DNA from 3 places in the Pedobacter sp. UYP1 genome. Region 3 is predicted to be linked to each of the others. Evidence: riboswitches for the same ligand, from Rfam matches in the RefSeq annotation. Region 3 holds a riboswitch; each other region holds the start of a gene.
The links. Region 3 has a riboswitch for cobalamin ahead of prpB (methylisocitrate lyase). Riboswitches for the same ligand answer to the same signal wherever they lie in the genome.
Positions count from the first base shown of each region.

Region 1: linked by a shared signal. The riboswitch ahead of ABIB30_RS08225 (ABC transporter substrate-binding protein) and the one ahead of prpB (methylisocitrate lyase) in region 3 are both predicted to bind cobalamin.
Region 2: linked by a shared signal. The riboswitch ahead of metE (5-methyltetrahydropteroyltriglutamate--homocysteine S-methyltransferase) and the one ahead of prpB (methylisocitrate lyase) in region 3 are both predicted to bind cobalamin.

Region 1 is NZ_JBEPPL010000003.1:88,849-92,036, forward strand. It holds gene ABIB30_RS08220 (iron chelate uptake ABC transporter family permease subunit) at 1-726, opposite strand, end outside; gene ABIB30_RS08225 (ABC transporter substrate-binding protein) at 739-1,908, opposite strand; cobalamin riboswitch at 1,936-2,112, opposite strand; gene ABIB30_RS08230 (AAA family ATPase) at 2,158-2,694, opposite strand; gene cbiB (adenosylcobinamide-phosphate synthase CbiB) at 2,702-3,188, opposite strand, start outside.
Region 2 is NZ_JBEPPL010000003.1:49,410-52,597, reverse strand. It holds gene ABIB30_RS08030 (BF3379 family histone-like protein) at 201-380, shown strand; gene mgrA (L-glyceraldehyde 3-phosphate reductase) at 441-1,445, shown strand; cobalamin riboswitch at 1,510-1,695, shown strand; gene metE (5-methyltetrahydropteroyltriglutamate--homocysteine S-methyltransferase) at 1,878-3,188, shown strand, end outside.
Region 3 is NZ_JBEPPL010000001.1:715,676-718,863, reverse strand. It holds gene ABIB30_RS03175 (TonB-dependent receptor) at 1-1,188, opposite strand, end outside; cobalamin riboswitch at 1,468-1,661, shown strand; gene prpB (methylisocitrate lyase) at 1,856-2,755, shown strand; gene prpC (bifunctional 2-methylcitrate synthase/citrate synthase) at 2,748-3,188, shown strand, end outside.

The DNA.
Region 1 (3,188 bases), on a different contig from region 3:
CGCACGCTTTACAGTTAAACCCATACTTTTGGCGTAATTGTCGCCCAGTAATAAAGCATCCAGCAATTTAGAAGACAAGAATGAGATGAATAAGCCAGCAAAAACAACAACGGCCAGAATTAACAGCTGCCCGCCAGTTACCCCGCCCAAAGAACCAAATGTCCAAAGCAAATAATCTTTAATCAGCTCAGGTGAGCTAAAATACTGCCAGATACTAATTACTGAAAGTGTGATATTCCCAATCATCACGCCGACAATCAATACAATAACATTATCTTTTAAAGAAGAGGAAATGGATACGATCAGAATCATGATCAATGCTGCTCCTAAAGAGGAAGCCACAATAATTAACCAGCTTCCCGAAATACCCAGTTCTTTAATGGTATATAAACTGGTAATACTCCCGGCTGAAAGCATGACCAGGGCCACCCCTAAACTGGCACCGGCAGTAATCCCTAAAACTGAGGGCCCAGCTAGCGGATTGCGGAAAAGTGTTTGCATTTGTAAACCGCTTACAGATAAGCCACAGCCCACAATAATGGCTGTCAATGCTTTAGGCAACCTGATTTTTTCAATGATATAAACCCAGGTATCATTTCCTGCATCTGGGGTAAATAAGACCTTGATCACGTCTTTTAAAGGGATGTGGACGGAACCAAGGGCTACATCAAGCAGGAATGCCACCACTAATATGGCCAGCAATACTAAAACTTTTATTTTGTTCAATTTCTTAAGGAATTAATTCAATTGCTTGTAATAAACGAGCTGGTAATCTGGTAGTAATTCGGGATGAAAGATCTTGATTAAGTCGCTTAAGATTAGCTGTGGATTAACAGCTCCGGATTCCCAATAATCATTGGAACCAATATCATTTACCTTTTTATTAAAATTAAAAATGTGACTTTCTTTGAATGGTTTAAAATCAGCATAACGGCTGTCTATTGCTTTGATATCATTTTTACTATCTACAGTTCCCACATTCAGCCAGAAATCTGCCTGTAAAGCAACTGGGGCAACAGTTTCAAAATTAAGTGGCAAACTACCTTTTCCATGGACATCCGCCCATTTATAATTTGTACCGGCATCCTTAAGAAACTGAACCATGTAACTGTCACCATCTGGTACATACCAGGTCCCTTTGTAAGGCATACCACAAACCAGTGTTGGTTTGGTCACCGCCTTTTTTCCTATTGCTGCCAGGCGGTTATATTCTTTCTCGACTGCCTCAAATTTAGTATTGACGTAGTCTTCTTTATCCATCAATGCGGCCATTAATTTAACCCACTCTGCACGGCCAAGCGGTGTAGTTTCCAGCCATTCAGAGTTGAGCATTACGGGTACACCCGCGCCGGTCAGCGTTTCGTATTTACTGAATTTAGCATCAGGGCTACCCATCACCATCACCAGGCCCGGTTTCATACTGATCAGCATTTCATCGTTCATGGTTCCGTCTATGCCTACTTCTTTGACTTTACCCGCAGTTATGTTTTTTCTTACGGTTTCAGAACTTACATATTTCAAGCTCCCCAAACCTGTTATCGCATTTGCTGAACCTGCAAAATCAGCTAATGCGATATGCATAGATGACATCGCTATTAAGCTCTGGACAGGGATTTGTATCAGCTGTGCTTTTTTATAGCCTTCAGGAGCCTTCGCCCCTTTCGCTAATAAAACATATTGAACAGTATCTGCATGTGCCCCCATACCGGAATAAATACTGACCAGTTTATAGTCATCATAATAGTCGATATTAAAGCCTTTGGCGTATTTAATTGCTGCACTGCCGGTTTTTGCGGAGGTATGTTTTTGACCAGACTGGTTCTGTTTGCAAGAGGTTATCAGCAACAGAGAAACGATCAGACAGGGGAATATTCCTCTGAATGATGAATAATTTGTTTTTTTCATCATAAAGTTTAGCCTTTCTTCCGAAAGCATTTAATAACTATTCATAAGGCAGGTCTTCTGACTTCCTCAAACTGCAACCTTCCCTTCTTTGCGAAAGTGGTATTAACAGCAGTTCAATAATGAGGTTTACAGCAGCGGAGACTGTTCCGGATTTACGCCGGGATTCCCTTAAAGCATTTTACAGGCACTTGTTCAAGTCTTAATGAGCTTAAAACAGATGCTTCCCTAAAATGCAGCCTTAAGACTGCAAACCTAGATAAAATCGAGGATAAATGCAATGCGCTCTGACAGTGAGTTTTTGGGAACATCAATCAGCTCAAATCCGCAGGCAATATATGCCTTCCTGATAGCTTCATTTAGGAGTACAGCCTCTTCAAAGGTTTGCCAGCGCTCACTGTCATTCACATAAATAGCTTCCCATGGCGGGAGTATAAAAACCTGTTTGTGGTAAGGGTAAAGCCCTAAAGCAGTATAATATTCTTTCGGGACAGCGACCTCAGCTACATCCAGGTAAGCAATAATATCAGGAATAGCACGGTCAAAGAAAACAATGCGATCTGCAGGTGCCTGATTCCAGGAAAGAATCATTTCTCGTAAAACTTTAGCTGAAAAACAGGAAATATCTATCCAGGGCAAACAGAATGATCCTTTTGCGCTCTCCTGAATGATCATCTTTCTGGATATTTCTTCAGAACAAAAATAACCTTGTTGCTGCAATCCGTTAATCAAGGTTGTTTTCCCTGAGCCGGGCCCTCCGCTAATGATATATTTTTGTACTGGACTGATCATGGAGTGGTTAGAGCTGAAAGAAATAAATACTGATGGACAAAACCATGAGCAGGCAAACACCCTGATTGATACTGCTCACTATTTTGAATTCTTCGTGTTTAATTTCCCGGCTGTTGCTACCGATAAGTGGTTTATCAACCAAAATCCCATGGTAAACATTCGGGCCTCCAAATTGAACATCCAGTATTCCGGCGAGTGCCGCTTCAGGATAACCAGCATTCGGGCTTTTATGTTGATGTCCATATTTCATCACGTATTGCCAGCCCCGCATACTAAAAGTTACCAGCAGCATCAATACAGTTGTTATTCTTGCCGGAATAAAGTTGGCAACGTCATCCAGACGTGCTGCGAATTTTCCAAAATATTCATACCTCTCATTCCGATAACCGATCATGGAATCCAGTGTATTGATCATTTTATAAGTAAGCATACCAGGGATACCAGCGATAAAGTAGAAAAATAGTGGTGCAATTACGCCGTCGCTCAGGTTTTCT
Region 2 (3,188 bases), on a different contig from region 3:
TTTTTGTTGAAGATGGTTAATCATTCAGTGAACAAAAATAGGTACAAATTTTGACCGGTGTGAAATTACAGCGTCATTTTTCTTCTGCTTGCGAAAAGACGATTATAGCTTATTTATCAGATATGATAGCAATTAAAAGGCTGTTCTGTATGTTTAATTCCCAAAAGTTATATATTTGGCTCTGTATAAAAAATTAAAACATGGAAAAATTTTCAAAACTAAAAGAATTGCTTGCTTCTGTTGAAGTTGATGCTGAGAAGTTTTATTCTGCAGGTAATAGTGCAGCAGGAACAAGAGTACGTAAAGCAATGCAGGATTTAAAAGTTCTTGCTCAGGATATCCGTACTGAAGTAACTGAGAAAAAAAACACAGCTAAATAAATTTAGCACAACCTTACCTGAAGAGGGGGTTTTATTACCCTCTTTTTTTGACCTTTTTCTATGCCATACCTAGCCAACCCTGAACGTTATACTCAAATGCAATACCGCCGTTGCGGTAAAAGTGGTTTAAAATTACCTGCCATCTCTTTAGGATTATGGCACAATTTCGGACACGTTGATCAGCTGGAAAATTCCAGAAATATTGTAAAACTCGCTTTTGATAGTGGAATCACACATTTTGACCTCGCAAATAATTATGGCCCGCCTCCTGGATCGGCAGAAGAGAATTTCGGTACGATTTTAAAGCAGGATTTTTCGGCTTACCGGGATGAAATGATTATTTCTTCTAAAGCTGGTTATACGATGTGGGATGGTCCTTATGGGGACTGGGGGTCTAAAAAATATTTAGTTTCCAGTCTGGACCAGAGTTTAAAACGTATGGGACTTGATTATGTAGATATCTTTTATCACCATCGTCCGGATCCGGAAACGCCTCTGGAAGAAACAATGGCTACCCTTGATTTAATGGTTCGTCAGGGAAAGGCTTTATACGTCGGAATTTCAAATTATGCTGCGCCTGAAGCGGCTGAAGCATTACGTATTTTAAAAGAATTAGGAACCCCCTGCTTAATTCATCAGCCTAAATATTCCATGTTTGAGAGATGGATAGAGGGCGGGTTATTAGACTTGCTGGGTGAACAAGGTGTGGGCTGTATTCCATTTTCACCATTGGCCCAGGGTTTACTCACGAATAAATACCTGCATGGTATTCCTGAAGATTCAAGGGCAGCAAAGCCACATGGGTTCTTACAGGAAAATCAGATTACGGCGGAACGTCTTCATCAGTTACAGGAGTTAAATACTTTAGCGGTTAAACGTGGACAGAGCCTTGCACAGATGGCTTTATCCTGGATTTTAAGAGATGACCGGATCACTTCTGTATTGGTAGGGGCAAGCAGGCCAGAACAGCTTGCAGATTCAATTCAATGCCTTGATCAGCTATCTTTTAGCGAAGAGGAACTGAGTCTGATTGAACATGTTTTATCTAATTCAGATAAAAACTGATTTTACTGACCGATACATTCTAATTTCAATTATATTTGAGTTGATTAAGTTCTTTACTATTTTTTCTTCATCAAACGGAAAAGGTTCTGCTTAACGCAGATTAATAGGGAATCGTGTGCAAATCACGAGCTGTCGCGCAACTGTAAGTAACTTCACAGTTTTTGCCGGAATAATATCCACTGTCCTGCGGGATGGGAAGGATGGCAAAAATGTTACAAGTCAGGAGACCTGCCTGTTCCGAATTGACAATGCTTTCGCGAAATGAAGCTTTTGGTCAGATATGATGCATTTTTTGTTGGCTGCTGAGCGTATAGTTTACGTTTAAGGGGGGCTTTGGTGCATGCATGTGATCTCTTCTTTTATAAAACATTGTGAACATTTAGCTTAAAAGAGCTTTTAACTGATTTTTTTATCATTTAAAAAGCAATGAAAATGCTAACAAACAATCTTGGCTATCCGCGAATAGGTAGCAGCAGAGCGCTCAAAAAAGCCAGTGAACTTTACTGGTCGGGCAAAACATCTATTGAAAGCCTATTACAAGCAGGAAAAGAAATCCGTGCAAATAACTGGAAGCTTCAGCAGGAATCAGGTATAGACCTTATTCCGTCAAATGATTTCTCTTTTTATGATCAGGTACTGGATCTTTCTCTGACTGTTGGCGCAATTCCAAAACGCTACCACGAAGTTATTTTAAACAAAGCTAATACGGAGCTTGATCTCTATTTTGCGATGGCAAGGGGCTATCAGAAAGACGGTATTGATATCACTGCGATGGAAATGACCAAGTGGTTTGATACCAACTACCATTATATTGTACCGGAGTTCTATAAGGATCAGACTTTCAAGCTTTTTTCTCAGAAAATTATCAATGAATATAATGAGGCCAAACGACTTGGGGTAAAAACCAAACCGGTAATTATCGGCCCTGTTTCTTATTTGCTTTTAGGAAAGGAAAAGCAAGAAGGTTTCCACAGGATTGAACTGATCAAAAATCTGCTGCCAGTATACCTGGAAATCTTAAAAGAGTTAGACGCACAGCAGGTAGAGTGGGTACAGTTTGATGAGCCTTTCCTGGTGCTGGATTTAACGCAGCAGGAAAAAGATGCTTATACTTATGTTTATAAGGAAATCAAAAAACAGTTTCCAAACCTGAAAGTTCTTCTAACTACTTATTTTGAAGGATTAAAAGATAACCTGGACTTGGCAGCATCGCTTCCGGTTACGGCATTGCATATTGACCTGGTTAGAGCTCCTGAGCAATTGGAACGTGTTTTGTCAGCCATTCCTGGTCATTTGAAATTATCTTTAGGGGTGGTTGATGGAAGAAATATATGGAAAAATGATTTTCAGCAATCACTTTCGCAGTTAAACCTGGCGATAGAGAGAATAGGTGAGGAACGGGTTTTAGTTTCACCTTCTTGTTCATTGATTCATTCTCCTTGTGATTTAACATTGGAGACCAATGAGAAAACGCTGAAGCCAGAAATCAAACAATGGCTTGCTTTTGCCCGTCAGAAGGTTGATGAAATAGTTAACCTGAAGCAGTTGGCTGGTCAAGCGCCTTCAAATAATGCAATTACGGCTTTACAGGATAACGTTGCTGCGAATCAAAGTCGCAGAACTTCAGCTTTAATTCATAATGATGCGGTGAAAAATCGTATTGCTGGAGTAACTGAAAAAGATGAAAATAGATTAACTCTTTATTCAAACCGTAAAATTGCGCAGCAAAATGCCTTAAATCTG
Region 3 (3,188 bases):
ACGCACCGTACCATCATCACTTGGTAATCTGAAACGGTTACTTCCATTTAAAGTATTGTTATAATTTACACCTCCAAATGCATAGATTTTGCCTTCATTTTTTAAAGGCTGTGAATAATTGATCATTGTTCCCAACACCTTTTTCTGCGGGTCTCCCTCAATCATAGTCACTTTTGGATCGGCAGCGTATGCGGCATTTTTTGCATCGCCCACGGGGTCTGAATAAGTCACATTACCGGCTGCATTTTTAATAGTTCCAAAATACTGCTTTCTTAAATCAGCACCAGCCCTGACGGTTTTTTCTGCATATAATCCTTGTACAGCGACATTAAGTACACCATTATTTTTTAAAGCGAAGCCTTTGTCTATTCCAACCTTTGAATTGAAACCATCTCCTCTGGAAGTAATTCCGCTTTGGACATCAACACTGCCCCCGGTATCTTTCTTCAGAATGATATTGATGACACCGGCAATCGCATCTGATCCATAAATAGCCGCTGCACCATCTTTTAATACTTCGATAGATTCAATAGCCGATACTGGAACCGCATTTAAATCGACACCAGTATTGTCAGCAATCAGAAAAGCACTGATATGTCTTCTTTTTCCATTGACTAACACTAGCATCTGATCGGTTCCCATACCACGCATGGTACTAGGCCTGATCGTTTCTGACCCATCACCTCTTACAATACGATTCTGGGTAAATGAAGGAACAAGCATTTGTATCAATTCAGCGGTGTTGGTATAACCAGAAGTTTTAATCTCCTGAGAAGAGATGAGCTGAACAGGGACTGGCGATTTGATGATACTTCTGCTTTTTCCTCTGTTACCAACTGAAATACTAACTTCATTCAAGTTAGATGAGTTATCGGTCATCATCACTGTGATTACAGTGTCTTTACTCAATTTAATCGTTTTAGTTAACTTAATAAGGCCAACACTTGAAATTTCCAGCTGGTATACTCCGGTCTTCAAACCTGTGAGTACAAACGAGCCATCCGAAGCAGATTTGGCCATTTTGTGCACAGGGTTCAGGGTAATTGTAGCACCTTCTATCAAGCGACTGCTTTCTTGAGTATCGATCTTACCTCTTAGGGTTAGCTGTGCTTTTAAAGTGCTTGCTGACAGGGTGAACAGAATAAGTAAACCAAACAATTTTTTAAAGCTGGTGGACATAATTTTCATATAAATATTCTCTTTTTTGACAAAGATGTTCTGCGTATATGAAGTTGATGTTATGACATCTTTACGCTAGTCTACATTGATCAAAGAGATAGTCTTGCAGGTTGTAGCGGCAAGACTAATTCATGCCTTTTGAAAATGCTTCAATTGTGTTTAAATGATGTTTGTGTGCTTTAAAAAAACGTAACAGATAAGTTATATGAAATTAAAGCGAGCAATTTAACGGTGTTAAGCTAATTTTATTTGGTTTTATTTTCTACATTGCAAAACTGTTCTTTGCATATTACATCAAACGGAAATGGTAATACTTCATTGTAGATTAATAGGGAATCGTGTGTAAATCACGAACTGTCGCGCAACTGTAAGTAACAAAAAAAAGGTTTTCATCCAAAAATATCCACTGTTCTACCGATAGAATGGGAAGGATGATGAAAATTGTTACAAGTCAGGAGACCTGCCTGTTCCGAATGGACAATGCTTTCGCGATTCGAAGCTTTTAGTCTGAAAGGTGTTTATTCTTACCTGGAAAAATACGTCCCTGATATTCATGTGTTTGTATTGCCGCGTATTTTTATAATCCGTCTTTTCTTAAAATCTTCCTGTCAGCAGCATTGTATTAAAAATCTAAGAACATTTTTAACCGAAGCTAATTTTTCAAAAAAAACTGACGATGCAAACAAACGACCCTAAAACCCCCGGTCAAAAATTCCGGGAGGCTTTAAAAACAGAAAGTCCCCTTCAAATTGTGGGAGCGATCAATGCTAATCATGCTTTATTAGCACAAAAAGCAGGATTCAATGCAATTTATCTTTCAGGTGGAGGCGTAGCTGCCGGCTCATTAGGAATTCCAGATTTGGGAATTACTACGCTGGAAGATGTACTAATTGACATCGGGCGGATCACCAATGTATGCGATTTGCCGCTGATGGTCGATGTGGATACAGGTTTTGGCCCATCTGCATTTAATGTGGCCCGTACTGTGAAATCACTGATCAAAGCTGGTGCTGCTGCGCTTCATATCGAAGATCAGGTAGGAGCGAAACGTTGTGGCCACCGCCCAGGTAAAGAAGTGGTGAGTAAAGCAGAAATGGTAGATCGTTTGAAAGCTGCTGTAGATGCCAGAACTGATGAACATTTTGTGATTGGCGCCAGAACGGATGCTTTTGCAATAGAGGGGCTGGAAAAAACATTGGAAAGAGCTGTTGCCTATAAAGAAGCAGGAGCAGATTTCATTTTCGCAGAGGCCGTACCAGATCTCTCTTATTATCAAAAATTTGTAGATGCTACAGGAATTCCTGTCCTGGCCAATATTACTGAGTTTGGGATGATCCGGATGTATACTGTTGACGAACTTAAAAATGCAGGTGTAGGTTTGATATTATATCCATTATCTGCTTTTCGCGCAGCCAATAAAGCTGCTGAAAATGTCTATCAGCACATCCGGAAAGATGGTACACAAAAGAATGTGCTGGATACTATGCAAACCAGAGAAGAACTTTATCAAAGTATAGGATACCACAATTACGAGCAAAAATTAGATAATCTTTTTAAAGCACAGAAAAATGATTGATAACCAGGAGACGCCAACGTTCAAACCGAAGAAAAGTGTAGCACTTTCGGGCGTTGTAGCAGGGAATACTGCTTTATGCAGCGTAGGGAAAAATGGGAATGATTTACATTACCGGGGTTATAATATTCTGGACTTAGCAGAAAAAGCCGAATTTGAGGAAGTAGCTTACCTGCTTATTTACGGTTCTTTACCTACTAAACCACAATTGACAAATTACAAGACTAAGTTAAGGTCACTTCGGGGACTGCCTAATTCGGTTAAGAACATTTTACAGCAGATACCTGCGGCTGCGCATCCAATGGATGTAATGCGCTCCACGGTATCAGCAATTGGCAGCATACAGCCTGAAAAGGATGATCATAATATTGCCGGAACCAGAGATATTGCCGATAAGCTGCTGGCTTGTTTCAGTTCTGCACTTTTATATTGGTAT